3 regions of the Mesorhizobium sp. WSM4808 genome follow, and region 3 is predicted to be linked to each of the others. Evidence: predicted binding sites of a transcription regulator. Region 3 holds the regulator's gene; each other region holds the start of a gene.
The links. The regulator PhoB, encoded in region 3, activates phosphate uptake and scavenging genes when phosphate is short. The targets are predictions, from matches to a motif close to TGTCATNNANCTGTCAT.

Region 1: a site for PhoB is predicted at 1,839-1,855, ahead of ppk2 (polyphosphate kinase 2). Genes of this name have one in related genera too.
Region 2: a site for PhoB is predicted at 2,947-2,963, ahead of AC0L2U_RS20230 (putative 2-aminoethylphosphonate ABC transporter substrate-binding protein). Genes of this name have one in related genera too.

Annotation. Positions count from the first base shown of each region.
Region 1 covers NZ_JBVVQX010000017.1:69,873-74,227, reverse strand. Annotated here, with positions in the region: gene AC0L2U_RS26690 (dihydrofolate reductase family protein) at 1-577, shown strand, start outside; gene ppk2 (polyphosphate kinase 2) at 811-1,731, opposite strand; gene AC0L2U_RS26680 (aldo/keto reductase) at 2,009-3,052, shown strand; gene AC0L2U_RS26675 (hypothetical protein) at 3,229-3,381, shown strand; gene AC0L2U_RS26670 (DUF982 domain-containing protein) at 3,448-3,708, opposite strand; gene AC0L2U_RS26665 (GntR family transcriptional regulator) at 3,792-4,355, opposite strand, start outside.
Region 2 covers NZ_JBVVQX010000011.1:14,246-18,600, forward strand. Annotated here, with positions in the region: gene AC0L2U_RS20220 (putative 2-aminoethylphosphonate ABC transporter permease subunit) at 1-509, opposite strand, end outside; gene AC0L2U_RS20225 (putative 2-aminoethylphosphonate ABC transporter ATP-binding protein) at 493-1,626, opposite strand; gene AC0L2U_RS20230 (putative 2-aminoethylphosphonate ABC transporter substrate-binding protein) at 1,749-2,774, opposite strand; gene pbfA ((R)-1-hydroxy-2-aminoethylphosphonate ammonia-lyase) at 3,174-4,355, opposite strand, start outside.
Region 3 covers NZ_JBVVQX010000010.1:209,330-213,684, reverse strand. Annotated here, with positions in the region: gene xylF (D-xylose ABC transporter substrate-binding protein) at 1-469, opposite strand, end outside; gene AC0L2U_RS19775 (ROK family protein) at 740-1,987, shown strand; gene phoB (phosphate regulon transcriptional regulator PhoB) at 2,004-2,693, opposite strand; gene phoU (phosphate signaling complex protein PhoU) at 2,710-3,417, opposite strand; gene pstB (phosphate ABC transporter ATP-binding protein PstB) at 3,444-4,268, opposite strand; gene pstA (phosphate ABC transporter permease PstA) at 4,286-4,355, opposite strand, start outside.

The DNA of each region.
Region 1 (4,355 bases), on a different contig from region 3:
GCAAAATCCTCTCGGCGTCGGTGGGGAATCCTTGCACAAGTGGTTTGTCGACACCCGCACCTTCCGCGAGATGGTGCTCGGACAAGATGGCGGCACCACCGACGTCAACGAGGCGTTCGCGGCGCGCAGCTTCGAGAATGTCGGCGCCTGGATCCTCGGCCGCAACATGTTCGGGCCAATCCGCGGCGAGTGGCCTGACGACAGCTGGAAGGGCTGGTGGGGCGACAACCCGCCCTATCATGTGCCGGTTTTCGTGCTCACCCATCACAAGCGGGAACCGATCATGATGGAGGGCGGCACGACTTTCCACTTCGTCACTGACGGTATCCATTCAGCTCTTGAACAGGCTAAGGCTACCGCTGGCGGCAAGGACGTGCGGGTCGGCGGCGGCGTCGCCACCATCCGGCAATATCTGCAGGAAAAACTGATCGACGAGATGCATCTGGCGATCGCGCCGGTGCTGCTCGGCTCGGGCGAGAACCTTTTCGCCGGCCTCGATATGCTCAAGCTGGGCTATATCTGCAGCGAGCAGGTGGCGACGCCGCTTGCCACGCACGTCACCATCAAGCGGGCGTAGTTACAGCTCTTTCTCCCCGTCACTATACGGGGAGAAATGCCCGGCAGGGCAATGAGGGGCGACGCCAGCCAGCCGAAGTATGGCGCCGAAAACGCTATCGAGGGCAATATAACGGCAGAATAGTCTTCTGCCAGCATGGAGAATTTTTTAGACTCAACCAACGCAGGCGCCGCCCCTCATCCGCTTGCCGGCACCTTCTCCCCGTATAGTGACGGGGAGAAGGGAGCGATCCATCAATACTTCTCCGGCACGTAGAGTTCGCGCGGCAGTACCTGGCGTTCGTATTCGGGGTTGAAGACGCGCTCCGGCAGCGTGATCTCCTCGTGCGGCACTTCCTCGTAAGGCAACTGCTTGAGCAGATGGTCGATGCAGTTCAGCCGCGCGCGCTTCTTGTCGTTGCCCTCGACGATGAACCAAGGCGCTTCCGGGATGTTGGTGCGGGCGAAGGTCTCTTCCTTGGCCTTGGTGTATTGCTCCCAGCGCACACGCGACTGCAGATCCATCGGCGACAGTTTCCACTGCTTCATTGGATCATGGATGCGCATCAGGAAGCGCATCTGCTGTTCCTCGTCGGTGATCGAGAACCAGTATTTGACCACGGTGATGCCCGAGCGGACCAGCATGCGCTCGAACTCCGGCACGTCGTGAAAGAATTCTTCGACCTGATCGGGCTGGGCAAAGCCCATCACCCGCTCGACGCCCGAGCGGTTGTACCATGAGCGGTCGAACAGCACGATCTCGCCGCCGGCCGGCAGATGCGGGACATAGCGCTGGAAATACCATTGCGACTTTTCGCGCTCGGTCGGCGCCGGCAGTGCCACGACGCGGCAGATGCGCGGATTGAGCCGCTGGGTGATGCGCTTGATGACACCGCCCTTGCCGGCCGAATCGCGTCCCTCGAAGATCACCACCAGCTTCTTCTTGTGGTAGGCGACCCAGGACTGCAGCTTGATCAATTCGGACTGCAGGGTGATGAGGTCGCGAAAATACTGCATGCGATCGATCGAAGGCGGATGCGAGTTCTTGTAGATCTTGGCGATCTCCATCGACAGCGCCGGCTCCGACATTTCGAGCTCATAGTCTTCGTCGAGCGTGTCGGCGAGCTCGGCTTCAAGCCAATCCCTGGCCGGAGAATTCTGTTTTAGCTCGGTCATTATCGGCTGCTCCACTTGCAAGCTCTGTCGATCCACGTCCGGCGCCCCAAACTCCGGCTTACAGCCCGGAACGGCAACGCCTGAGCCGACTTCAATATAGGCCTGCAATGACGGTTTTATTGCAGCCCGAGCGTGATCGCCGCCGCTGCCAATCCCGCCAGGCATGATCGATCCGGCGTCCTGGCATGGCGACAAGTCGCGCAAATTGTCCTACAAATAGCGGCCACATTCGGGCACCCTCCCCAGCCCCTTTCTCAACGCAATCGCGAGGATCGACATGGAATACCGCACCCTCGGCCGTTCCGGCCTGAAAGTTTCGACGCTGACCATGGGGACCATGACGTTCGGCGGCGCCGGCGCATTTTCGGCTGTCGGCAAGACCGATCTCGACGAGGCGCGCCGGATGATCGATCTCTGCATCGACGCCGGCATTAATGTCATCGACACCGCCAACGTCTATTCGAATGGCATTTCCGAAGAAATCATCGGCGAAGCGCTCGGCGGCAAGCGCAAGGGCGACGTGCTGATCGCCTCCAAGGCACGGATGCGGATCGGCAAAGGCCCGAATGATGAAGGCCTGTCACGCCATCACCTGATCCGCGAATGCGAGAAGAGCCTGAAGCGGCTCAGGACAGACGTCATCGACATCTATTTCCTGCACGAATGGGATGGCGTGACACCGCTGGAGGAAACCATCGGCGCGCTCGACACGCTGGTTGCCCAAGGCAAGATCCGCTATGTCGGCTGCTCCAATTATTCCGGCTGGCAGGTGATGAAGGCGCTCGGCATCAGCGACAGCCATCATCAGCCGCGCTTCGTCACGCAGCAAATCCATTACACGCTGGAAGCGCGTGAGTCGGAGTACGAGTTGCTGCCGATTTCCGTCGACCAGGGGTTGGGCGTCCTGGTCTGGAGCCCGCTTGCCGGCGGATTGCTGTCCGGCAAATACCGCCGCGACAGCCCCACCGCCCGCCAGCTTGCCGGCTGGTCCGAACCGCCGATCCGCGACGAGGACCGGCTGTGGCGGATCGTCGACGTGCTTGTCGAGATCGGCGCGCAGCGCGGCGTGTCGGCAGCGCAGGTGGCGCTGGCCTGGCTGCTTGGCCGGCCGGCCGTCAGTTCGCTGGTGATCGGCGGCAGGACGGAAACGCAGTTCCGGGACAACATCGCGGCGGCAAGCCTGATGCTCTCCGGCGAGGAGCGCGAGCGCCTCGACGCGGTCAGCAGGCCGCCCTTGCTCTATCCCTACTGGCACCAGCAGCTGACGGCAAAGGACCGTTTTGGTGCCGCCGATCTGGTGATTGACCGAAGCGGCATCTGATCGGCAAATCGATGGCGATAGATATTGGCCGCCGCAATGATGGATCTGACCCCTTCATTGCGACGCGCATCTTGCAAGCCTGGCCATCATCGACGCACTATCGCTTCAGCTGTTGTGTTTGACGGCTAATGCTCCTAGGCAGGACCAGAGCCGCAAGGCAGTGAAAAGGAGCCAATATGGCGCGACCACCAAACTACGATCAGGAACGCAAGGAACGCGACCGCCAGAAAGCGGCCAAGAAGGCCGAGAAGCTGGCAGCCAAGGTTGCAGCGCGGGAACGTTCGAAGCCCGAAGACGAGACTGAAGCCGAAACCGAAACGGCAAAGTGACGGCAAACGGCCCGCAGATGCGGGCCGTGCCTCAATCCAGATTGCCGCCCCAAATGTCGGCTTGTGTCAGGCGGGCGCCTTGTCGCTGACGAACACGTCCACTTCGCGTGCTGCCGCGATGAAGGCGCGCCTGGCGTTCATCGCCGGCTTGTCGCCGGCGAGTGCGTCATGGCAGGCCTGCAGGGCCGCGCGATGCTTGGGGCTGCGCTTGCCGGGCCAGCTGTTGAGGAGGTAGTCGGAAGCCTCACGCGCCGTGCGCAAGAGCTGAGTGCTTCCCGCCGCGACTGACTTCACAGTCACAGGTGTTTCAAATCGGTTGTTTTCCATGGCCGCTCCTTACGCCATCGGCGTCTGCGAAGCGAGGCGAAAGTGCGCATAGGTCCAGACGCCGCTTTGCGCCCCTTCATCCATTAAGCAGCAACGACGGCAAAGCCTCTGGCGCGAAGACCGCGCCGATCGTTGGCCAGCGACGTCACCAGCCGGTCGCGGCTGCCGACGATGTGGCCTGACAGCAGGCGCGCGGCTTCATCGGCGTCGCCAAGGCGTGCCGACGCCAGTATGGCGCGATGTTCAGCCCAGGCGCGGCTGAGGGCCGCTTCGTCGCGGACCTCCAGCCAGCGCGCCCGCGACAGGCGCGTCATGGCATCGCGCACCGCCCGGAACAGGAATTCATTGCCCGACAGACGAGCCAGCTCGATGTGAAAATCCATGCCGACGCGATGCCATTCCTCGCGCGGCGTGTCGTTGTCGCAGGACTCGAGCATCGCCTCGATGACATCGACGGCGCTCCGGTCCGCCAGGCCGCATGTCAGGCGAAGCGCCGCAACCTCGACCGCTTCCCTGTAGACGGCGATCTGCTCGAGTTCAGCCAGATTGATCGGCGACACCGTCCAGCCCCGTCCGTCCCTGCCGACCAGGCCCTCGGTCTCGAGCCGCAGAAGTGCTGCCCTGACAGGGGTTCGCGACGCGCCGAA
Region 2 (4,355 bases), on a different contig from region 3:
TAGGTTGTGTAGTTGTCCAACCCAAGCTCGCGCGCGGGCCTCAGCATAATGCGCCGAAAGGTGTTCGAATCGACTTCCTGCCATTCGGTGCCGCGGTGGAGTTGCGTGCCGATCAGGAAATAAGCGTCATCGGTCGTGCCGCGGACCTTGTATTTGACCGGGCTGCGGAAACTGAAATCCGGAAAGAAGCTGGTGGCCGGCAACCGACCATCGGAACTGGTCGCAAGCTTTTCTGGCGGGACCGCGGCGAGTTTCTCGTTCAGAGCGGCGGCCGTCACTGGCTCGCCGAAATTGCCGAGCTTGTCGCTGACCTGGAATTCGAACGCGCCAAGATCGAAGCTGTAGGTCGAGAACGATTTCGACAGCATCACGTAGAGCGGGGCTGCCAGCGACAGGACCAGATAGAACGAGATGACGACCAGCAGGCCGCGCTTGATCAACTCGTCCTTGTCGAGCGACTGTCGGAGCGCCCGACCGGACGGCATCAGGATATCAGTTGCCGCCGCCATGGCGCTCTCCTTGCGGGAAGACAAGCAGTCGGTCGGCGGGCAGTTCCACCGTTAGCGCTCCGCCTTCGGCGAGGCCGAGACGCCGCGTGGCGTTGACCGAGAAATCGGCGATCAGAATCTCGTCTCCAAGCTCTCCGCCGCGCAGCCGGGTGCGCCAGAACGAACCCAGGAATTCCATTTCACCGACGGTCACTTCGATCAGGTTTTCCGAAGTCTTCACCACATCGGGTGCTCCAGGCGAGCGCGAGCCCGGCCCGTGTGGAATCACGTCTTCCGGCCGAATGGCGGCGACGACTGCTTCGCCGTTCGCAAAGCTGTGCGGCGCGCATCTGAAAGCCTTCGTCCCGAAGCCTACCGAATCTGCTCCTACCGTCGCATCGAACTTGTTGGTCTCGCCGATGAAATCGGCGACGAACAGCGTCCTGGGATGGCGATAGATTTCAGTCGGGCTGCCGACCTGCTCGATGACGCCATGGTTCATGACTACAATGCGGTCGGCCAACGACAATGCTTCTTCCTGGTCGTGCGTAACCATGATCGTGGTGACGCCGAGCTTGCGCTGCAGCCCCTTGATCTCGTGGCGCAAGTGCACACGCACCTTGGCGTCGAGCGCCGACAGCGGCTCGTCGAGCAGAAGCAGGCCGGGCGAGGTGGCGATGGCCCGGGCGAGCGCGATGCGCTGCTGCTGCCCGCCGGAAAGCTGCGCTGGGTATTTCTTCGCCTGATCGGGCAAGCCGACCAGCATGAGCAATTCCTTGACGCGGGCATCGATCTCGGCGCGCGGCCGTTTGGTGTTTTCCAGGCCAAAGGCGATGTTCCTTTCAATCGTCAGATTGGGAAACAGCGCGTAGGACTGAAACACGATGCCGTAGTCGCGTTTTGACGGCGGCAGCGTTGAGATATCCGTGCCCCCCTGGCGGACGACGCCTCTGGTCTGCAGGTCGAGGCCGGCGACGGCGCGCAGCAGCGTGGTCTTGCCGCAACCCGAAGGGCCGAGAAAGCAGATGAATTCGCCTTCGTTGATGTCGAGCGAGATGTCCTTCAGCGCATGGAACTCGCCGAAGGCCTTCCAGAGATGTTCGATCCGCAGGTAAGCCGTGTTGCCGGCAGCGGTCATGGGATGCACCTCGGCCAGCGTTGCCGATAGATCAGCGACGGGTTCGTGTCTCATTTTGACCATCCGGGAAGAGTTACGAGAAGGGCGCCGCTCTGACGGCGCCCTGTCGAAATGCTCTGCGTCTAGCTCTTGGGCTCAGACTTGGCGTCGTAGCGCTTCGTCCACTCGTCGAGAATGGCCTTGCGGTGGTTGGCCGCCCACTCGAAGTCATTATCGATCATCTTGGACTCGATATCTGCGGGCAGGAATTCGACCGGCTTGGCGACATTCGGCATAGCCAGAACCGCATAACCTACATTGTACATCTCGTTGGCCTCCTTGCTGATCGACCAGTCGAGCAGCGTTTTGGCGGCTTCGAGATTTTTCGTTCCCGCAACGATCGCGGATGCCTCCATGTCCCAGCCGATGCCTTCGGACGGGATGACGATATCGAGGGGGGCGCCCTCCTTCTTCGATTTCGCGGCGCGGAACTCGAACGAGATGCCGATTACGGTTTCACCGGCGGCGGCCATTTTGCACGGCTTCGAACCAGAATGCGTGTAGGCATCAATATTCTGATGCAGGGCGTCCATATAGGCCCAACCATCCTTCTCGCCGAACAACTGCAGCCAGCTCGATACATCGAGGAAGCCGGTGCCGGACGAGGCCGGGTTCGGCATCACGATGTGACCCTTGTATTCCGGCTTGGTAAGATCTTTCCAGCTGGTCGGCTCGGTGAGGCCAAGCTTTTTGCCCTCCACGGTGTTGAAGCAGATCGAAGCCGCCCAGGCGTCCATGCCAACCCAGGCCGGTGGCGTGTCCTTGTCGACAAACTTCGGCTTGAGCAATTCGACGCCTTTTGGCGCGTAGGGCTCAAGCATGCCTTCGGTCTTCAGCACCAGAAGCGATGTAGCGGCAAGGCCCCAGACAACGTCGGCCTGCGGATTGTCCTTTTCGGCCAACAGCTTGGCGGTAACGACACCCGTGGAGTCGCGGACAAAGTTCAGTTTGATGTCGGGATGGCTCTTTGTGAAAGTCTCGGCGTAGCGGGCGAGATCTTCGGCTTCAATGGCGGTATAGACTGTCAGTTCGGAGGTTTCGGCAAAGGCGGCGGATGACATCAATGCCGCGGCGAAGGCCATTGCGATAGTTGCGTTGCGCGATTTCATGCTCAGTTCCCCTTTGATTGTTGGCACATTCTGCGATGCACTGTGACGATCTCGCCGGTGGACCTTGCGACCCTGTAGCGCTTGTGAATGTCGTCGTTGGGTCAACTCTGGGGATTGGTGATCGATAAGTAAAATCTATTTATTTTATGACAGGCAAACTTCTCCTGATAGTTGTCATGGAACTGTCGCATACCTGTTGCGGCCGCGATTTCGCGCTGCGAAAGCCCACGATTGGCAACGGAGACGGTTATGGTCAGCCGAACGAAACGCCCGTTGTCTGTGCCCGCAAACGCGGGTCGGACGAGCGGACAGTCACCACCAGATCGACGCCCCTTGCCCGTAAGCCCGCGTCGATGCCGGGGCATGCGAGCTCGCGGTCGGTGCGCACGGCCTTCATGGTCAGGCCGCCAGCACGGCGGTCTCGAGGATGTCGAGCGCACGATCGAGATCAGCTTTCGAAATGACCAGCGGCGGCGACAGCGTCAGCACATTGCCCTGGCTGACCTTGAAGCTCAGCCCCTGCCCCAGGCAAGCATAGAAGACGCGTTCGGCGAGATCGCGCGCCGGCTCGCGCGTATCGCGATCCTCGACGAGCTCGACGCCGACCATCAGTCCCCTGCCCCTGACGTCGCCGACATGGGGCGAGCGCGCCATCAGGTGCTGCATACGCTCCAGCATGTGCCGGCCAAGTTCGGCCGCGCGTTCGACCAATCCTTCCTCCAGGATGATGTCGATCGTCGTCAGTGCGGCGCGGGTCGTCACCGGGTTCTTCTCGTGGGTGTAGTGGCCGATCGCGAAGCCACCGGTGACGTCGAGGTCGCGGCGCGCGATGACGGCGGCGATCGGCAGGATGCCGCCGCCGAGCGACTTGCCGAGGACGACGATGTCGGGCGTCACATCATCATGCTCGTGGGCGAAGAATTTTCCCGTCTTGCCCAGCCCGGTCGGGATCTCGTCGAAGATCAGCAGCGTGCCGTGCCGGTCGCAGGCTTCGCGAACCCGCTTCCAGAAACCGGGCGGCGGCGGGTTGGGCGTCGCCCGCATCGGTTCTGCGACGACCGCCGCCACGTCCTGTTCGCGGCCGAGCACATAGGCGATCATGTTGGCGCAAGCGAGCCCCGAGGTTTCGAGGGAATCGTGGCCATAGGGACAGCGATAGCCGTCCCAGGGTGCGACGTGCTCGGTGCCGGTCATCATCGGGCCTGATATGTGCGAGCGGAAGGTCGCCTCGCCGCCGACGCTTGCAGCGCCGAAGCCGGCCCCGTGGAACGCATCCCAGAACGACACCGTCTTGAAGCGGCCGGTCGCGGCGCGGGCGATCTTCAGCGCGACCTCGATGGCATCCGAACCACCGGTGGTGAACAGCACCTTGCCGAGATCGCCGGGCGCCAATGCCGCCAGCTTCTCCGCCAGCTCGACGGCGGGCTCGCAGGTAAAGCGGCGCGGCGCAAAGCAGAGCTCATCGAGCTGCTTTTTGATCGCCGTGACCAGCCTTGGATGGCCGTAGCCGAGGTGATGCACGCTGTTGCCGTGGAAATCCATGAAGCGGCGGCCAGCGGTGTCCTCGATCCAGATGCCTTG
Region 3 (4,355 bases):
CACCGGAGCCCTTGATGAAGACGTAGTTGCCTTCCGGCTTGACCTTGAACACTTCGCGGGCCTGCATGCGGCCGACTTCCTTGTTGTCGAAGGTCAGATAGAAGACGTCCTTGTTCTCGATCAGCCGGTCATAGCCGACGACCGGAATGCCTTCGTCCAGCGCCTTCTGCACGGCCGGGCCGATGGCCGAAGCGTCCTGCGCCAGGATGATCAGGGAATTAGCGCCCTGCGAGATCAGGCTTTCGACATCGGTAAGCTGCTTGCCGGGATTGGACTGCGCATCGGCGGAGATGTACTTGTCGCCGGCGGCCTCGATCGCCGTCTTCATGGCGGCTTCGTCGGTCTTCCAGCGTTCTTCCTGGAAGTTGGACCACGAAACGCCGACAACCTTGTCCTTCGCCTGCGCGACAGACGCGAGCGTCAGCGACATGGCGGCACCCGCCAGGATGGCGGCCGTGAATCTTTTCATATTATCCTCCCTGCGCCGCGTATGGCGCGACCAAACTGACCCGAGGGCCGGCACAGAGGCTCTATTTTTTCGAGCCTCGAAAAAATACTGGGCCAACGCCCGAACGCTGTCAACATCGATTCTGATGGATTTTGATGTCATTTCGAGTTTTTTTCGAGTCTCGGAATAAATAAATGACACGGCCTGCAGCTTCTGCCAGTATTTACCGGCGTCACCGACAGCGTTCCAGGGGCAGGAGGAACCGCGGCGACCGGGAGGATATGAAAGAACATGTCGGTCGGAATCCGCCACGACGATCTGCGCCGCCGCAACCGCGCCATGGTGATCGCGGCAGTGCGCCGCGCCGGACGGCCGTCGCGAACCGAGATCGCCGCGACCACAAGCCTCAGCCATTCGACCATCTCGGCGATTTCATCCGACCTGATCGTCGAAGGCATCCTGACCGAAAGCAAGCCGAGCGAGGCCGGCTCGCTCAAACGCGGCCGGCCGCAGGTCGGCCTCAGTCTCAATCCGGAAGCGGCCGCGGTAATGACCGTGGTGCTGTCGCTGAACTTCCTCTCCGTCGCCGTCATCGACTATGCCGGCCAGGTAATATCCGAGGAACAGCGCCGGCTGGACACGCTGACGATGTCGCGCGAGTCGCTGATCGGGGAATGCACGGCCATCGTGCGGCGCCGCCTGGCAGATCCCGATCTGGACGTGCGCAGCATCGCCCGCATCGCGCTGGCCATCCAGGGCATCACCGACACCCGTGCCCGCGCCATGCTGTGGTCGCCGATCACGCCGCACACCGACATCGCCTTCGCTGACATATTCGAAGACGAGTTCGGCATCCCTGCCATAATGGAGAACGACTGCAACATGATGGCGGTGGCGCTGCGCTGGCGCGACCCCGATCGTTACCGCGACGATTTCATCGCTATCCTTTTGTCGCACGGCATCGGCATGGGACTGGTGCTGAAGGGCGAATTGTTCACCGGCACCCATTCTTCGGGCGGCGAATTCGGCCACATGATCCATCGGCCGAACGGCGCGCTATGTCGCTGCGGACGGCGCGGCTGCGTCGAAGCCTATGCGGGCAATTACGCCATATGGCGCAACGCCAGGCAGATGGGCGAGGATGCAGAACCCGTTGCCGATGTCAGCGACGCCGACATGCGCGCCCTGGCTGCCGCGGCCCGCGAAGGTGACGGACCCGAACGGGAAGCCTATCGCAAGGCCGGCGAAGCGCTCGGCTACGGCCTCGGCAGCCTGTTCGCGCTGATCGATCCGGCGCCGGTCGCCATGGTCGGTGTCAGCGCCGCCGCCTTCGACCTGATCGAGCCGGCATTGCGGCAAGCGATTGCCCAGACCGCCGGCGGCCAGCATTCCAAATCGATTTCCTTCGACACCGAGCCGAACGAACTGCCGCTGATCCGCGAGGGCTGCGCCATGCGGGCGCTGATCTTCGTCGATCAGGAGATTTTTGCGCCGGGCGTGCAGGCGAGATCCGGTTTCGGCGGCAAGAACGTGGCGTGAGTTCAAACGAGGGAGTTCAGTCCTCTCGGATGGCGTATCCGGCCCCACGGATCGTGCGGATGACATCAGGCATACGGCCATTGTTGACCGCCTTGCGCAGCCGGCCGACATGCACGTCGACCGTGCGCTCGTCGATGTAGATCGTCTCGCCCCAGACATTGTCGAGCAGCTGGCTGCGCGAGAACACGCGGCCTGGATGGCGCATCATGAATTCGAGCAGGCGGAATTCCGTCGGCCCAAGCCGGATCTCGCTCTTCTTGCGATAGACACGGTGCGACTCGCGATCGAGCACGATATCGCCGACCTTTAGCACGCTGGACAGCACTTCCGGCTTGGCCCGGCGCAGCAGCGCCTTGACCCTGGCCATGAACTCCGGCGTCGAGAAGGGCTTGACCAGATAGTCGTCGGCGCCGGTCGACAGGCCGCGCACGCGGTCGCTTTCCTCGCCTCGCGCGGTCAGCATGATGATCGGCAGCCGCTCGGTCTCGGGACGCATTCGCAGGCGCCGGCAGAGTTCGATGCCCGAAACCGCAGGCACCATCCAGTCGAGCACCAGAAGATCGGGAACGTTCTCCTGCAGCCGGATTTCGGCCTCGTCGCCGCGCGTCACCACCTCGACCTGGTAACCTTCGGATTCAAGATTGTAGCGGAGCAGCACGCCTAGCGGCTCCTCATCCTCCACCACCATGATGCGTGGTGCGATCATCGGCTGGTCACCCCTGTTATGCCGCTGGCGCGGACATTGCCGTCTCGTCCTGCTTCGGACGATTGGCTGGCAGCTGCGTGCCGGTCAAAACATAGTAGGCATTTTCGGCGATGTTGGTCACGTGGTCGCCGATCCGCTCGAGGTTCTTGGCGCAAAACAACAGGTGCGTGCACGCCGTGATGTTGCGGGGATCTTCCATCATGTAGGTCAGCAGCTCGCGGAATACCGAGGTGTATTTGACGTCGATGCGTTCATCATTGTTTCTGAGCGTGGCAAGCGCAGCCGCGTCAGCGGCGGCATACTCGTCGACGACCCCCTGCACCTGGATCAGCACCAGCTGCGCCATCGCGTCGATCGAATGCGAAAGATCGTGCGGCGTGACGCTCAGCCCGACAGTGCCGACGCGCTTGGCGATGTTCTTGGCAAGGTCGCCGATGCGCTCGAGGTCGCCGGCCATGCGGATCGAACCGACCACCGCACGCAGATCGTTGGCCATTGGCTGGCGCTTGGCGATCAGCGTGATGGCGCGATCGTCCAGCTCGCGCTGGCGGGCATCCATGATGGCATCGTCGGAAACCACGCGCTGCGCCAGCGCATTGTCCGAATTGAGCAAAGCCTTGGTCGAGCCACTGACCATCGAGCGGGCGAGATCGCCCATGTCGCGGATCAGCTGGCTGATCTGCTCCAGATCTTCATCGAAAGATGCAACGGTATGTTCACCCATGATCTTCGTCCCTCATATGCCCGAGTTCAGCCGAACCGGCCGGTGATGTAGTCCTGGGTGCGTTTGTCGTCGGGGGTGGTGAACATCTTGTCGGTGGCGCCCTCCTCGACCAGATAGCCTAGATGGAACATCGCGGTGCGCTGCGACACGCGCGCTGCCTGCTGCATCGAATGGGTGACGATGACGATCGTATAGTTCTGGCGCAGTTCGTCGATCAGTTCCTCGACGCGAGCAGTCGCGATCGGGTCGAGCGCCGAACACGGTTCGTCCATCAGGATCACCTCGGGCGACACGGCGATGGCGCGTGCAATGCACAGACGCTGCTGCTGGCCACCGGAAAGACCCGTGCCAGGTTCCTGCAAACGGTCCTTCACCTCGTTCCAGATTGCCGCCTTCTTCAGGCTCGACTCGACGATCTGATCCATGTCGGCCTTGCGCTTGGCCAATCCGTGGATGCGCGGGCCATAGGCGACGTTCTCGTAGATCGACTTGGGGAACGGATTGGGTTTCTGAAACACCATGCCGACGCGCGCCCTGAGTTCGACGACATCGATGTTCTTGTCGTAGATGTCTTCTTCGTCGAGCGTTATCTTGCCGGTTACCCGCGCGGAATCGATGGTGTCGTTCATGCGGTTGAGGCAACGCAGGAAGGTCGACTTGCCGCAGCCGGAGGGCCCGATCAGCGCCGTCACCTGATTCAGGCGGACGTCGAGATTGACATCGAACAGCGCCTGCTTCTCGCCATAGAACACGCCGACCTTGTCGCCGCGCATTTTGATCACTTCGTTCGACTTGGCGTTCATCTTATCGCCCACTGCGTTTTCAAGCGACTGTTCGGTCATGATGTTCATACCAAAATGCCTTTTTTCTACCAGCGCCGCTCGAACCGACGCCGAAGCACGATCGCGGTGATGTTCATGGCCATGAGGAAAACGAGG